Regions from separate parts of the Paeniglutamicibacter sp. ORCA_105 genome, predicted to be linked through region 2. Evidence: riboswitches for the same ligand, from Rfam matches in the RefSeq annotation. Region 2 holds a riboswitch; each other region holds the start of a gene.
The links. A riboswitch is a leader RNA that binds a small molecule or an ion and turns the genes downstream of it on or off. The one in region 2 is predicted to bind S-adenosylmethionine.

Region 1 (3,545 bases), on a different contig from region 2:
ACGCCGCTGCCGAGCTGCGTGAGATTCTGTTCAACGAAGCGTGCAAAGTAGGGAATCGCGTTGATCGTGAGCGGGACAATCACGGCTGCCGTACCGATGGTTGTTCCAACGACGAACCGGGTGAAAGGAATGATCGCGATCAGCAAGATCAGGAACGGAAAGGACCGCATGGTGTTGACGAAACCATCGACAATGCGATGCAGCTTCGGCCGGGGCCGGAGGCCTTGGGGGGCCATTGAATAGAGCCAAATACCCAAGGGCGTTCCCACCAGGATCGCGATGGGGATGGACACGACGAGCATGGCCAAGGTCTGGCCGATTGCCGCGGCAATTTCAGGCCAAAGCTCGATAACGCGGTTGAGGTCGAAGGCCGCTGCACCGCTGCCGTTGGTGGAGGAAGCAGGTACGCTGACGGCCGCGGCAAACTTAGACAAGGGAGGCCTCCTTCGAAGGTGCGCCGAAGCTTGCGGATTCGGTGCCGCGGACCTGGCGCTTGCGGTCCAAGGTGATGTCATCGGAAATGAGGTACCGGCCGATGGCGGTCGCCGGTGTAAACGAGGGATTCCGAAGTGCGCTGATGTCGAATTGTTCGACGACTCGGCCTTCTTCCATGACGGCGACGTTGTCGGCGATTGCCTTGACGACGTTCATTTCATGCGTGACGATCACGGTGGTGATTCCCAACTGGGCGTTGATGTCCGAAACGTACTGCAACACCGACGCAGTGGTCCGCGGATCCACGGCTGATGTCGGCTCGTCGCAAAGCAATACCTTTGGCTCGGTGGCCAGCGCACGGGCAATGGCCACGCGTTGCTTCTGTCCGCCTGACAGCTGTCCCGGATATGCCTTGGCTTTGTCAGCCAAATCCACAATTGCCAAGGCTTCGTGGGCGCGGCGGCGGCGTTCTTTCTTGGCTACTCCCGCGAACTTCAGGCTAAGCTCGACATTTTCAACGGCGTTGCGGTTGTTCAGGAGGTTGAAATGTTGGAAGATCATCCCGATCTGGTGCCGAGCCCTGCGCAATTCCTCGTCGTTCAGCGACGTAAGGTCCGTACCGTCAACCACCACGCGGCCGTTCGTCGGGCGCTCCAAGAGATTGATATTGCGAAGCAACGTTGATTTGCCCGCACCGGAAAATCCAATGATTCCCTGGATCGAGCCCCGCGGGATTTCCAGCGAGACGTTGTCCACCGCAGTGAAGGGTGCCTCCGCCGGAGGGAAAACTGTTGACACGCCTTGAATGCTGATCATGTCCTACTCCTCTCGGTTCACCCGAGGAACGCCGCGACATGGCAAATCAGTCAAATACGTGCGTAAGAACGAAAGTATTCGGCGGACCGCGCAGAGGTTGGCTATCTCCATCGGTCCTGGCGGTAGCACCGGATCCCAAGGACGGGAGTGGTTGCTGCGGCGTCAACGAGCCAGGTCTCTCAGCCGCTCTGGATGGTGTGTGTTGGCGTTGGTCGATTGCCAACGCCGAACAGTTCAAGTGTGTCGCAGAATCTTCGATCGAACCAAGACAAATCGGGTTCCTATGAAACAAATCGACTCACAGAACGATTCTCGCGCTTGATTTGCTTCATGAACCGTCATAAGTCGGAAGATGAAGCGTCGATCCGCCCTACCTTGCTTCATGATTGCGTCATGTTGATAATGCGCACCACGAGCGCGCCCCGGTCTTGCCCAGCCAATTCCAGCCCATAGGTGAACGCTCGTCCGAGCACCATCAAGGTTCGCCACCCGTGGGATTTGCGAAATAATCGGTGCCCCTCTGCTGCGCCACCGGCGGCGCCGACAAAGATTACGCGACGGCAAAGACACCCACGGCCGTCACCATGCCCGATCGCTATAGACCGAAGTCCGCGGGCAACCGCGCAGCGACCAACAGGCCTATTTCCGTGGTTACCCCATGGATCGCCCGCGGTATTTACACGACGACCCGCAGCCGCCCACAACAAACCCGCAGGTACCGGGATCCGCGTGGGCGGAAGGTCACTGCGGGTTCATCGTCGTTGGCTCACTTGGCCAAATAGCCGCCATCGACCGGCAAGGAAACGCCGGTGACGTAAGTATTGGTGGCACTGGCAAAATAACCCACCGCTTCGGCAACGTCTTCCGGCAGCGCCACTCGACCCAGCGGAATCGCTTCGGAGACCGCTCGCTCCGCGGCCATGGGATCCTCGTGTCCGGCCAACCAGTCCTCAAACATCTGGGTACGTGTCATCCCCGGGGCCACGGCATTGACCCTGATGTTGTGCGGTGCAAGTTCCACCGCCGCGGCCCGTGTCAGCGCCAGCATCGCGCCCTTGCTCGCACTGTAGATCCCCATGGTGGGAACCCCGATGCTTGCCAGCCGCGAGGTCACATTGATGATCGCCCCTCCGCCGGTTTCCCGCATGACCCGCCCCGCAGCTTGGAGGCAGGAAATCGCCGCGAAGGTGTTGATTTCAAAGGTTTCCCGCACCTCCTCCTCCGGGGTGTCGAGTAAGGAATTGATGTGGTCAATGGCCGCATTGTTCACCAGAACATCAAGCCTTCCGGTGCGTTCGAGCACCGTGTCCATCAATGACTGCGCGGCACCCGAAGCGGTCAGTTCGGCCCGCACGAAGAAGCCGGACTCGCCGAGTTCTTCGGCCATCTGCTTTCCGCGTTCCTCATTTCGCCCGGTCACCACGACCTTCATGCCATCTGCCACCAGTCGTCGGGCAATCTCGATTCCGATTCCCGAGGTGGCGCCGGTGACCAGTGCGACGCGTTGGTTTTCTCCCACTGCGCTGTCCTCCTTCACTTCGCTGTTTGTCCTACTGTTTTGCGGGGCCGATCAATTCCTGGCCCGGGCGGCTGTCGCTTAGGGGCGTCCCGCCCCCACCAGCCTTTCACCAAGCTCTCGCCGCTGCTTGTCGTCGCTGCCCGGAATGACGTTGCCCCGCAGTGAACGCCCCGCGGTCTCCTTGAAAGTGAGCACCGAAATCAGCCCGATCACGCCCGCAGCCATCAGGTACCACCCCGGTACCAGCGAATTTCCGGTCGCACCGATCAGCGCCTCGTTGGCCACCGCCGCGGTGCCGCCGAAGACGGCCGTGGACAGGTTGTAGCCAATGGCGAATCCGGAGTAGCGCACCGAAGTCGGGAACAACGCGGGCAGCGTCGAGGAGATCGTCGAGAGCAGCATGACCAGCAAGAGGCCCAGGGTGCCGATGCCCACGATCTGCCCCAACAATCCGGCGGACTGCATCAATTGCACCGCCGGCACCGACAGCAGCACGAAGCCAATGCTTGCGGTCACCAGCAGCGGTTTACGTCCAATCCGGTCGCTGAGTGCCCCCAACGGCACGATCAAGGCGATCATCACCAGCTGGATGAGAACCAGCGTCATGTTGGACTCCACCGAGCCATGTCCCAAGGTCGTCGTCAGGTAACTGGGCATATAGGTCAGCACGAGGTAGAAGGCGACGTTGACCAGCACGATAAAACCGAAGAGCTTGAAGAGCTGACCGGGATACTTGCGCAACAAGGTTCCCAGTGCCTGCGGCGCGGTGCTGACT
Region 2 (3,545 bases):
GCGTCGTGGATCAAGGCCTTCGTGGGAACACAGCCGATATTGATGCAAGTTCCCCCATACATGTCCGCCGAGGCCTCGATGATTGCCACGCGGTGCCCCGCACGGGCCACGGTGCCGGCGAGCGTCTTTCCGCCCTTGCCCCAACCAATGACAATGAGATCGAGATCGTGTTCCATGGGGCCATCCTCTTTATATGCGGAAATGCAGTGTTGACTACGCTCGAGTCTTCTCTGCCGCGGTGCAAGAGGTCAAGAAGGAGAACGGTGCAAAGGTGCGTGGAGCCCGCCCGGAGCGGGTCGATCCCCACGCACCTTCATGCCGTTTGACGCCTTCGGTCTTCGCTCACGGGCCGGTCCTGCGGTTACTGCCCTGCGGTGTCCGGTCCCGCGATGTTGACCATCCAATCGACGCCGAATTTGTCGGTGAGCATGCCGAACCAGTCGCCCCATGGCGCCTCGGCAAGCTGTTCGCCGATCTTGGCCCCGTCGCTGAGCTTTTCCCAGTAGCCGGTCATTTCTTCCTTGTCGTCACCGCTAAGTGTGACGGATATGGCGGTTCCGCCCTTCCACTCCATGGAGGCGGGCGTATCCGCGGCCATCAGGTTCATTCCATTGGGTGCCCGCAGGTGTCCATGCATGACCTTGTTGTCGTCTTCGGGATCGCCGGTCTTCGCGAAATCGAAGTCCGCGAAAGGACGCAGATCCAATTCACCGCCAAATACCGACTGGTAGAACTCCAGCGCGGGACGCGCGGTGTCACGGAAGCTGATGTACGGGTTGAGGATCGTGCCCATGGTGTTCTCCATCGTTTGGCGGGGTTCAACAACTAGCAATTCTGCCCGTCACGATGGGTTCCGGGAACCCCCTCGGACCGAGTTCTTTTAGTGGTCGTGCGGAGCGCTTCTCCTGACGGGGACGGCCCTCCCTTAGTCAGGAATGCGGCAGCGGCGAACAGTGGTTTTCCACACCTGCGTTTCTGCCGCCACTGGCCATGGATGCGGTGCCAGCGTACGAAGGTCGAACGTACCGTCGCGAAGATGTCGAAACGACGGATCGCCACTAAAATGAATCCCATGACTTCACCGTTCCCCGATTCCCGGCCCGACCCGGGACCGGCAGCCGACTCCGGAACCTTTGATCCACTGATCGAGGACGTGGAAAAAGAATTCTCGATCATGGTCGTCAAGGCGCGCCAGGCCATTCGCAAGCGCGCCGCCGCCATCCATCCGGAACTCCAGCCGCTGGGCTACAAGGTACTCTCCATCCTGGCGCGCGAGCACGCACAGCAGCAGATCATCTTGGCCGAGGAACTGCAGGTGGACAAGGCCACCATGAGCCGGATGATCAAGTGGCTCGAAGCCAAGGAACTGGTCACCCGCGTCCCGGATCCGAACGATGGCCGGGCCATGCTGGTCAGCATCACCGACACCGCACGTGTCGGATACCTGGCTTCCAGTGCAGCGTCCCGCCAATTGCTCCGGAACCGGCTCATCTCCTGGGACCCCGAGGAAATCAAGCGCTTCGCCGACCTGCTATCGAAGCTGAACGCCAACGACGCCTCGCAACGCGAAAGCTGATCCCCCGCACCAACAAACCATCGGCTCCGGTCCCTCACTTGCCAGGGCCGGAGCCGATGGCGTCGGCAGGCACATGTGCTCCGCCGGCATGCCCCGCTCTGTGGGCTCCGGGGTCCTTCGCCAATGCCGCTTCCCGAGTTGGCGTGCGGCGACGCACCGATCGTCCAAGCTTCAGAATCGTCCCAAGCGGCCACAACGGGTTCTTCGCCGCACAGCCTCAAACGGGACCAACGATTCGCCGCAGTGGGAAATTAGCTGGGCCGGACAGGCACTTGTTCGACGAAACGACCGATTCACCGTGAAGATTTGTTAAGGTCTCTCTTTGCGCAGCCACCGCGGAATCGGCAAGACTCGTCAACAGAATCACGAGTTCCAATCATTCACGGCCCTGGCCGATTGGATCGCAACCCCCTTCGTCATAGCGGGGTGCGCCAGGTGAAGATTCGACGCCGACCAATCGGATCGGCGTAAGTATGGCGTTGCGCAAGGCATGCGCCAGCTACGAAAGGATCGTTTCCCATGTCCGAAACCCTGATCGACAGCACCCTGGATTCCATTCGCGCCGAAAAGCTCACCGCGGCCGGCACCGCATGGGGCGAGCGCATTGCCGCCAACCCGGCCAACGCGGAACTGACCTTCAAGGCCAGCGGCGTGTCCACCGGTTCGGTGGCCAGCGAAATCACGGTCGGCAAGCACCGCTTCATTGTCGACGAGCCCGAGGGGCTGGCCGGTGACGACGCGGCCGCCAGCCCGGTCGAGTTCGCGCTCGGCGCGTTGATTTCCTGCCAAGTCGTGGTCTACCGCCTCTACGCACACCAGCTGGGCATCAAGATCGACTCTCTGGAAATCAATGCAGAGGCAGACCTGGATGTGCGAGGTCTCTTCGGCATCGAGGAAACCGTCCGCCCGGGCTTCGGCGAGGTGCGCCTGACGGTCAAGATCGACGGCCCGGAGACGCGCGAACGCTACGAGGAGCTTCAGGCAACCGTCGATGCCCGGTGCCCGGTGCTGGATATCTTCAGCAACCCCACGCCAGTCAGCGTGGAACTGGTCACTGCCGGCTAGCTCCGCCATGAACCGACCGTGGGTTGGTGCCGTTCGAGGGGACAGGCACCGGCCCACGGTTTTTTGTTTCCCGGGACCTACGCGCTTCGGCAAAAACTACTCGCCGTAGTCGGTGTCCTTGTAGGGGATGCCGGCCTTGTCGTAGGTGGTCCAGATCCCCACCTGGCGTCCGCGATCCAGGCTCCCGGAACGCATCAGCGTGCCGTCAATCCTGAACCATTCCCAATCCCCATGGATTTCCCCCGCCAGGGTGAACCCGCGCGCCCATAGGCTGCCGTCCTTGTGCAGCTTCTCAAAGGGTTTTAGTTCAAGGGCCTTCTCCGCGTCGCTACCGGTCATGGATTCATGCTGCCATAGGTGGCCCGGGGCGGCGAGGACATGTCGCTGCGGCATGGCAAGCCACGTTGACAACCCTTGGACTGCGCCCTACCGGTGGGTAGGATCAGCCGCATGTGTCCCCGCCGGTTCACGTGGACGTGGACACCTCAACCCGTCACTCTTCTTGAGGGAGAACCAACGTGTCCGAGAAACGTCCCTTGCGGCGCAATGCATTGGCCGCTGCCGCAGCATTAACACTGCTGGCCTCGGCTGCCATCGCCGGCCCGGCGCCGGCCCAGCCCGCCGACCCGAATTCACACGGCCAGGGCAACAAGCAGGACAACAAGCCAACAACCACCATCGAATTGGTGGGCATCAACGACTTCCACGGCCGCATCGAGGCCAACGACGCCGAGGCCGGGGCCGCCGTGCTCGCCGGTGCCGTGAAGGATTACAAGGAAAGAAACCGCAACACGCTCTTTGTCTCGGCCGGCGACAACATCGGCGCCTCCACGTTCACCTCGTTCTCGCAGCAGGACAACCCCACCATCGACGCACTGGTCGCAGCCGGACTGGATGCCTCAGC
Region 3 (3,545 bases), on a different contig from region 2:
CTAAGGCTGAACTCCGTAAGCCCAAACCAAAGTCCAACCCCTTGAAGGCCGCTGACATCACTGTCATCGACTACAAGGACGTAGCATTGCTGCGCAAGTTCATTTCCGATCGCGGAAAGATCCGTGCCCGTCGCGTTACCGGTGTTTCCGTACAGGAACAGCGCAAGATCGCACAGGCCATCAAGAACGCGCGTGAAGTGGCCTTGCTGCCTTACTCCGGCGCTGGCCGCGGCTAAGGAAGGTATACCAACATGGCAAAGCTCATTCTGACCCACGAAGTTACCGGCCTCGGTGCCGCAGGCGACATCGTTGAGGTGAAGGACGGTTACGCACGTAACTACCTTCTCCCGCGCGCCTTTGGCATCACCTGGACCAAGGGCGGTGAGAAGCAGGTTGAGTCGATCAAGGCCGCCCGTGCTGCTCGCGCCGTTGCTTCCCTGGAAGACGCCAAGGCACTTGCCGCTTCGCTTTCCGCCAAGCCGGTCAAGCTGACTGTCAAGGCCGGCGCTACCGGTCGCCTCTTCGGCACCGTGAAGACCGACGACATCGCCAAGGCTGTTGCAGCCGCCGGCGTTGGCGCGATCGACAAGCGCAACATCGAGATCAACGACCACATCAAGTCGACGGGTAACTACACCGCGACTGTGCGTCTGCACACCGATGTCTCCGCAACCGTTTCACTGCAGGTTGTTGCCGCAAAGAAGTAATTCCTTGTGCACCCGCCGTCTTGTGTGACGGCAAACCACTATGGACCCCGCCCTCGGCGGGGTCCACAGTGGTTTAAGGCCTTCGGTGGTGCAGCGGGGTCTGGCGTCGCGCGTTGCCGTCGAGTAGCTTGGCCAAATGGGGCAGTGCCCTCCGGGATCGACTGCCACTTCGAATCCCGGGAACGGGCAGCCAAACGAGTGAGAAGGCGCGGTCATGAAGCTGACATTAACGGAGTTTGTGAGTCTCGACGGGGTGTCGCAAGGCCCCGGGTCTCCTGAGGAAGACACCACCGATGGATTCACCCAGGGCGGATGGTTCGTCCCGCACATGGACGAGGCCTTCATCGAACAGGCCGCGCAATGGCTCGGCGAAGCGGACGGGCTGCTGCTTGGCCGCCGCACCTATGAGGCATTCGCCAGGGACTGGCCGCAAATCACCGACCCGGACGACCCCTTCACGGAGCTCATGAACTCCCTGCCCAAGTACGTGGCCTCGCAAACGCTTCGCGAGGGAACCTGGGATCCAACAACCATCCTCTCCGGTGACGTGGCGGCCCGGGTTGCCGACCTCAAGGCGCGCCCCGGCAGGGAGCTGCAGATCCATGGGAGCGCCAGGCTTGCCGCTTCATTGCTCGGCGAGGGGTTGATTGACGAGCTGCGACTGGTGGTGGCGCCCGTGGTCCTCGGCCATGGAAGGCGACTCTTCCCGGAGGGAGGCGCACCCGCCGGACTTCGGCTCTCCAACGCCACGAGCACCCCGGGCGGGCTTGCCATCCTGGTCTACGAACGCACCGGCGATGCCTTCTATGCGACTTATACGGGAGTTTCGGACGTCTCGTAGGCGGAAGAGGTGCCGGCCACGGCGTTTGTGACGCGGACGCCAACCACAATTCCGGGCCATGTCATCGTCTTCTTCGGCCAAACAGCTGTCGTCCACGCGTTCGGGAACGAATGCGGGCGTGTCGGGCAACTTTGGCACCTACGAGGCAAATGATCGCACAATCTTCGATTCTTACGCTTCGTGACTTCGTATGTCGAAACAAACTTTGACGAGACGTAATTATCTCTTCTAACGTTAGTGAAGAATCAAGAGTGTCAACGTAAGGCCCTGGCCCGTTGGCCGGCAACCCTCTCACGGTAGTGGGGTGCTCCAGGTGATGATTCGGCCTACCGGAACCCCGGAGGCAAGTACCGCACACCTCGTTGGTTGGCGCGTGTGTTGCACGCACCGCGATGGTGGGCCGAAGCCGAAGGATTGAGCACCATGACACTCACCTCTGACCTCACCCCCGATACCCTGCGCAACGTCTTTGCCCAGCATCCATCCGGCATTGCCGCACTCTGCGCCATCGTTGACGGGCAACCGCAGGGAATCATTGCCTCGTCCTTTACGGTTGGCGTCTCCATGGATCCGCCTCTGGTGATGTTCGCTGTCCAGAACACCTCGAAGACCTGGCCGCTGGTGCGCACCAGCGGGCGAATCGGGGTTTCAGTGCTCAGCGAAAAGAACGAGGGCGTGTGCCGGCAGATCGCCTCAAAGTCGGGGGACAGGTTCGCCGGGCTACGTCTTGATTCGACCGATGAGGGTGCACTGTTCCTGCATGACGCCACCCTGTGGCTCGATTGCTCCGTCGAGCAAGAGGTTCCTGCAGGCGACCACCATGTGGTGCTGCTACGCGTGCACGGCCACCAGACGCACGACAACGCCCACTCGCCGCTGGTGTTCCACGGTTCGGCATTCCGTCGCCTGGATGCCGAACAGCTGGTCTCCTAGGGAACCTGAAATGCGAGGGCTCAGCCTCCGTGGTACCGAATCCATGATTCGACGCCACGGGGACTGAGCCCTTTGCCTTTGCCAACACGTTTTCCTAAGACGGGTGGTGCACCACGCCAGTCATGTACCGGTAGCCGTCACGGGCAAGCCGGGTGAGTACGTCCAAGTCGACGTCGGCAAGCTTGTTCACATAGAGGCACGATGCCCCGCGTCTGCACTTGCCCAATTTCTCCAATAGAGGGCCGGCGGTCGGTGCAATGGTCAGCCCGTAGAGGGCAAGGTTCGCCGACCTCGGGGAGAAACCGATGGCGCTGGCATCCCCTTCGCGCCCCGATTCGTACTTGTAGTGGTAGCTTCCGAACCCAACGATTGTTGGGCCCCACATAACCGCGGGCTCTCCGCTGACCTCTTCCATCATCCGGAGCAAGACCTCGGCATCCGCGCGCCTGGTCGGATGTGACACTGCCGATATGAATTGAGCCGGGTCAACGGCTGTCGGGGCGGTCTTGTTGGCGCTCATGCGGCCCAGTATGTCAGTCGTTGGTGATCTCCATCAATCCCCGCTATCCCCAGATCCGCGGGAAGTTCCGGCGTGTCTGTGGATAGCTTGTGGGTAACTATGAAATGGTGGCCAATCCAAGCCCGGAATCCCGGGGTTTTTGTGTGTATAACCGACTTTTCCGCGTGTGGAGGATGTGGATAAATACTTTGTATCCACAGGGGTTAATCTGCATAATGCCTAGTCAAAGTATTGTTGTGGATAGAAAATTGATGTAATCCACAATGTTCTCCCCAGACTGTGCACACAACACGCCGCAAGGTTCACAGGTTATCCACACGGCCTGTGGATAACCGTGTTGGGTTTGTGGGAAAACAGGTCTATGGTGACAGTGTTCCCCACCTATTTCCACAGGTTCGCGGTGCCCTACGGCACGTGTGAGTTTGAACCTAACGAATCGTCCGTGCTCCTTGAGACACTGAATAGGTAATGATGCGGAAAACTTGGGAACCCGCGCAGCTTGAAGGGAAAAACCCGTGTCGCTAGCCAGCACCGAAACCAGCTC
Region 4 (3,545 bases), on a different contig from region 2:
CCCGGTGGCGATCTTCCTGGCCTGGGCCGGCGGGGTGGCCCACGGCGACCTGGGAACCTCCTGGATCACCAACACCCCGGTGGGTCCCGGGACTGTCTCCGCCCTGGGCGTCTCGTTGACCCTGATGGGATGCGCGGTGGCGGTGGCGGCAGTCGTGGCCGTGCTGCTGTGCGTCCCTGCGGTGGCGCGCGGTCTGGCCGGAAAGCCGGGCAGCGGATCCGGGGCCGTTGCGGCGGGAATGACGGCGCTGCCGGAATTCCTGTTGGCCGCCATGCTGCTGATTGTCGGAGCCGTCTTGCTGGGGTGGTTCCCGCCCTACGGCTGGCAGGGCCTGCACCACGCGGTGCTGCCGGCGCTTTCGCTCGGGTTGCCCGCCGGCGGGCTGATCGGGCGCCTGGCCTCCGAAGCCATCAGCGCCGCCTTCGCGGAGAAGTGGGTGGCGACCTGGCGGCTCGCCGGGGCGCGCCGCGGCCAGCTCACCGCGGCCGTGCTGCGCCGGGCCATGCCATCGGTGACCAGCCAAGTCGGCCTGGTCCTGATCGGGTTGACCGGCGGGGCAGTGGCTGTGGAAAAGGTCTTCGCGATCCCCGGTTTGGGCCGGGCCATTCTGGGCGCCGCCAGCGCCCAGGACATTCCGGCGCTGCAAGCCGGGGTGCTGGCGCTGTTGCTGCTGGCCGTCATCGTGGGTTCGGCCTGCGCTGCGGTGCGCCTGCTGTTGCTGGGCAGGGCACTTCGCTCCGGTACGGTTCCGGCGCCGGAGACCATGCGCTTCACCCGCCGACGTGAGATGCTCCTGCCGCTGGTGGTGGCCTTGGCGCTGGTGCTTTTGGTCGTAGCCGGACTGTTGCGCGATCCGTTCGCGTCCGAGCACGCGAGGCTGGCTGCCCCGAGCCTGGCTCTGCCCTTCGGAGCCGATGCCAGCGGACGCGACCTATTGGCCAGAGTGGGGCATGGTGCGCTGTCGACCTTGGGGACTTCCCTGCTGGTGGTGCTGGTTTGCCTGGTCCTGGGGCTGGTCATCGGGCTGTTTCCGCATGCGTCAACCGGTCCGGTGGAGGTCGCCAACGCTGCCCCGCCGATCCTGGTGGGCCTGATGGTCGCGGTGGTCACCGGTCCGTCGCTGCTCGGCGCCGCCATCGCGGTCGCATTGGTGGGTTGGGCACCGCTGGCGGCGCACGCGGCGGCACTGGGACAGGAAGCGCGGGCCCGGCCGTTCGTAAAGATCCTTCCGGTACTGGGCGTGGGCCCGGCCCGGATCCTGCTCAGGTATGTCCTGCCGGCGATCCTTGGTCCGGTGTTCAGGCACGCCATGCTGCGGATTCCCGGGATCGCGCTGGCGCTGGCCTCGCTGGGATTCCTGGGGCTGGGGCCCCGGCAGCCCACCCCCGAGTGGGGGCTCATCCTGGCCGAGGGAATCAACTACGTCGAAAGGGCGCCGTGGACGGTCGCAGCTCCCGCTGCCGCCTTGGTGCTCACCTCGGTCCTGGCGGTGTCGCTCTCCGGCCTGAACTGGAACCGCCGCCAGGGCAACCCCGGGAACGATGCCCCGATCCGCGAGGGGCACAAAAGTACTGCCTCGTCCGGCGAGTAACGCCCCCCTGCGCAGGGGGGCTTCACGGAAAAGGAATCAGGGTCATCGCGGTGGGGTCGCAACTCCGCCCCGGCAGTCCGTCACGACCATGGCACTACGGGTGAAAACCATTCCTCGCCCCCGGATCCCGGCACATGGAATCGGTCGCGAGCACGCCACTCCTTCGCGTCACATTGGCTTCACGGAAGTCCCGCGACGTCATGCCGGTGCCGGGAATCCCTGCGGATACACCGAAAACGCGAATGGACGGCCGTAACAATGTGACCGCGGCGGCCCGGCGAAAATGACGCCGTGTGGACACATGAAGTGATTTTGCCCTTCGTGACGGCTGTGCCGGCAAGCTCCTTGCACGTGCCCTCGAACCTGTTCCAAGATGAATACATCAACCATCAAGAGCGGCTGAGAGATCTGGCTCGTTGACGCCGCAGCAACCATCATCCGATGGATTCCCTTCCCTGGGACTCCATCGGCGAGGGTGCTACTGCCAGAAGCGATGGAGCCGCTTCAGCGTTCACTCATCATCGCCGCAGGACATCCGTGACGGATCCCTGGGGCTTTTGTGGCGATCCCTGATGCCTCCCTCGAATCGACGAGGAGACATGCATGAGTATTGGAACGACAGCCGCACCGCCGTCACTGTCCTACGAGTTGTACCCTCCGGCGAACCGCGACGCCGCCGAGGGAATCTTCAACAGCATCCGGGCCCTGGAGGCGACCGATCCCGACTACGTGTCGGTGACCTATTCGGGCTCCCCGGCACGCCGAAACGCGTCCCTTGAACTGATCGAGCACTTGATCCAGAACACCCGGCTGCGCCCCCTGGCACACCTGACCTGTGTGGGGGAGAGCCGCGAATCCCTGCAGAACCTGATCCGCCACTTCGTTTCCCTCGGGGTCCGCGGGGTGCTGGCGCTGCGCGGGGACCTGCCGACGGACCCCGAGGACTGGCGCGGCGAGTTCCCCTTCGCCCGCTACCTGATCGAGCTGATCCGCGAGGTTGAGACCGACCACTCGGCCGCCCTGGCCGGAGGAAGACTGGGGGTGGGTGTCGCCGCCTACCCGATCCGGCACCCCGAATCCCCATCCTTCGAACACGATGTGGAAGTGTTGCTGGCCAAGGAGCGCTCCGGGGCCAACTACGCCATCACCCAGGTCTACTTCCGTGCCAATGAGTACACCAACCTCGTGGATTCGGCCCGCCGCGCTGGGGTCACCATCCCGATCATCCCCGGCGTCATCCCGCTGAACTCGGTCAGGCGCCTGAACCGGCTGGCCTCGATGGCCGGGATTGCCCCGGACCCGATCCTGGCCCACGCGCTGGAAACCGCCGGCTCGGATTCCGAGCGCCACCGCATCGGCGTGGACGCCGCAGTCACCCTGGCCCGGAGGGCCTTCGACGACGGGGCACCGGGCGTGCACCTCTACACCTTCAACGACCACCGCGGCTCCCTCGATGTCGTCGAGCAGCTCGAATTGCCGCGGACCCGCGCACAGGCCAGCAACACCTGGGCCACCCGCGCAGCTGTCTAGAACCACACACCTTCCCACCGCTTTCCACAACGTCAGAACAAATAGGAGAACCACCATGTCGAAGCCAACTTTCCCCGCCGCATCCATCCTCGGCTACCCGCGCATCGGACCCAACCGCGAGCTCAAGAAGGCCCTCGAATCGCACTGGGCCTCACGCACCGACGAGGCCGCGCTGCACGCCGCGGCCCGCCAACTGCAGAACGCCAACCTGGCCAAGCTCACCGGACTCGGGCTCAAGCCCGATGACGCCTCGCTGCCCGGCGACTTCGCCTACTACGACCAGGTGCTCGACGCCACCGTCGCCCTCTCGGCCCTGCCCACCCGCTTCGCGGACCTGGCAGGCCAGAACGGCGCCATCGACACCGCCGCTTCCTTCGTGCTGGCCCGCGGCGACGAATCCCGCGCCCCGCTGGAAATGACCAAG

Region 1: linked by a shared signal. The riboswitch ahead of ACIPUB_RS04140 (methionine ABC transporter ATP-binding protein) and the one ahead of ACIPUB_RS16085 (OsmC family protein) in region 2 are both predicted to bind S-adenosylmethionine.
Region 3: linked by a shared signal. The riboswitch ahead of ACIPUB_RS03055 (flavin reductase family protein) and the one ahead of ACIPUB_RS16085 (OsmC family protein) in region 2 are both predicted to bind S-adenosylmethionine.
Region 4: linked by a shared signal. The riboswitch ahead of ACIPUB_RS04300 (methylenetetrahydrofolate reductase) and the one ahead of ACIPUB_RS16085 (OsmC family protein) in region 2 are both predicted to bind S-adenosylmethionine.

Annotation. Positions count from the first base shown of each region.
Region 1 is NZ_JBIXLM010000005.1:136,529-140,073, forward strand. It holds gene ACIPUB_RS04135 (methionine ABC transporter permease) at 1-434, opposite strand, end outside; gene ACIPUB_RS04140 (methionine ABC transporter ATP-binding protein) at 427-1,233, opposite strand; SAM riboswitch class I at 1,356-1,450, opposite strand; gene ACIPUB_RS04145 (SDR family NAD(P)-dependent oxidoreductase) at 2,018-2,770, opposite strand; gene ACIPUB_RS04150 (MFS transporter) at 2,849-3,545, opposite strand, start outside.
Region 2 is NZ_JBIXLM010000037.1:38,061-41,605, reverse strand. It holds gene ACIPUB_RS16100 (FAD-dependent oxidoreductase) at 1-176, opposite strand, end outside; gene ACIPUB_RS16095 (VOC family protein) at 362-793, opposite strand; gene ACIPUB_RS16090 (MarR family winged helix-turn-helix transcriptional regulator) at 1,073-1,576, shown strand; SAM riboswitch class IV at 1,938-2,056, shown strand; gene ACIPUB_RS16085 (OsmC family protein) at 2,096-2,641, shown strand; gene ACIPUB_RS16080 (hypothetical protein) at 2,738-2,980, opposite strand; gene ACIPUB_RS16075 (bifunctional metallophosphatase/5'-nucleotidase) at 3,160-3,545, shown strand, end outside.
Region 3 is NZ_JBIXLM010000004.1:58,909-62,453, forward strand. It holds gene rpsR (30S ribosomal protein S18) at 1-236, shown strand, start outside; gene rplI (50S ribosomal protein L9) at 252-707, shown strand; gene ACIPUB_RS03050 (dihydrofolate reductase family protein) at 922-1,548, shown strand; SAM riboswitch class IV at 1,792-1,904, shown strand; gene ACIPUB_RS03055 (flavin reductase family protein) at 1,972-2,481, shown strand; gene ACIPUB_RS03060 (DUF1801 domain-containing protein) at 2,576-3,001, opposite strand; gene dnaB (replicative DNA helicase) at 3,517-3,545, shown strand, end outside.
Region 4 is NZ_JBIXLM010000006.1:13,849-17,393, reverse strand. It holds gene ACIPUB_RS04305 (ABC transporter permease subunit) at 1-1,591, shown strand, start outside; SAM riboswitch class I at 1,975-2,091, shown strand; gene ACIPUB_RS04300 (methylenetetrahydrofolate reductase) at 2,195-3,121, shown strand; partial or broken gene metE (5-methyltetrahydropteroyltriglutamate--homocysteine S-methyltransferase) at 3,177-3,545, shown strand, end outside.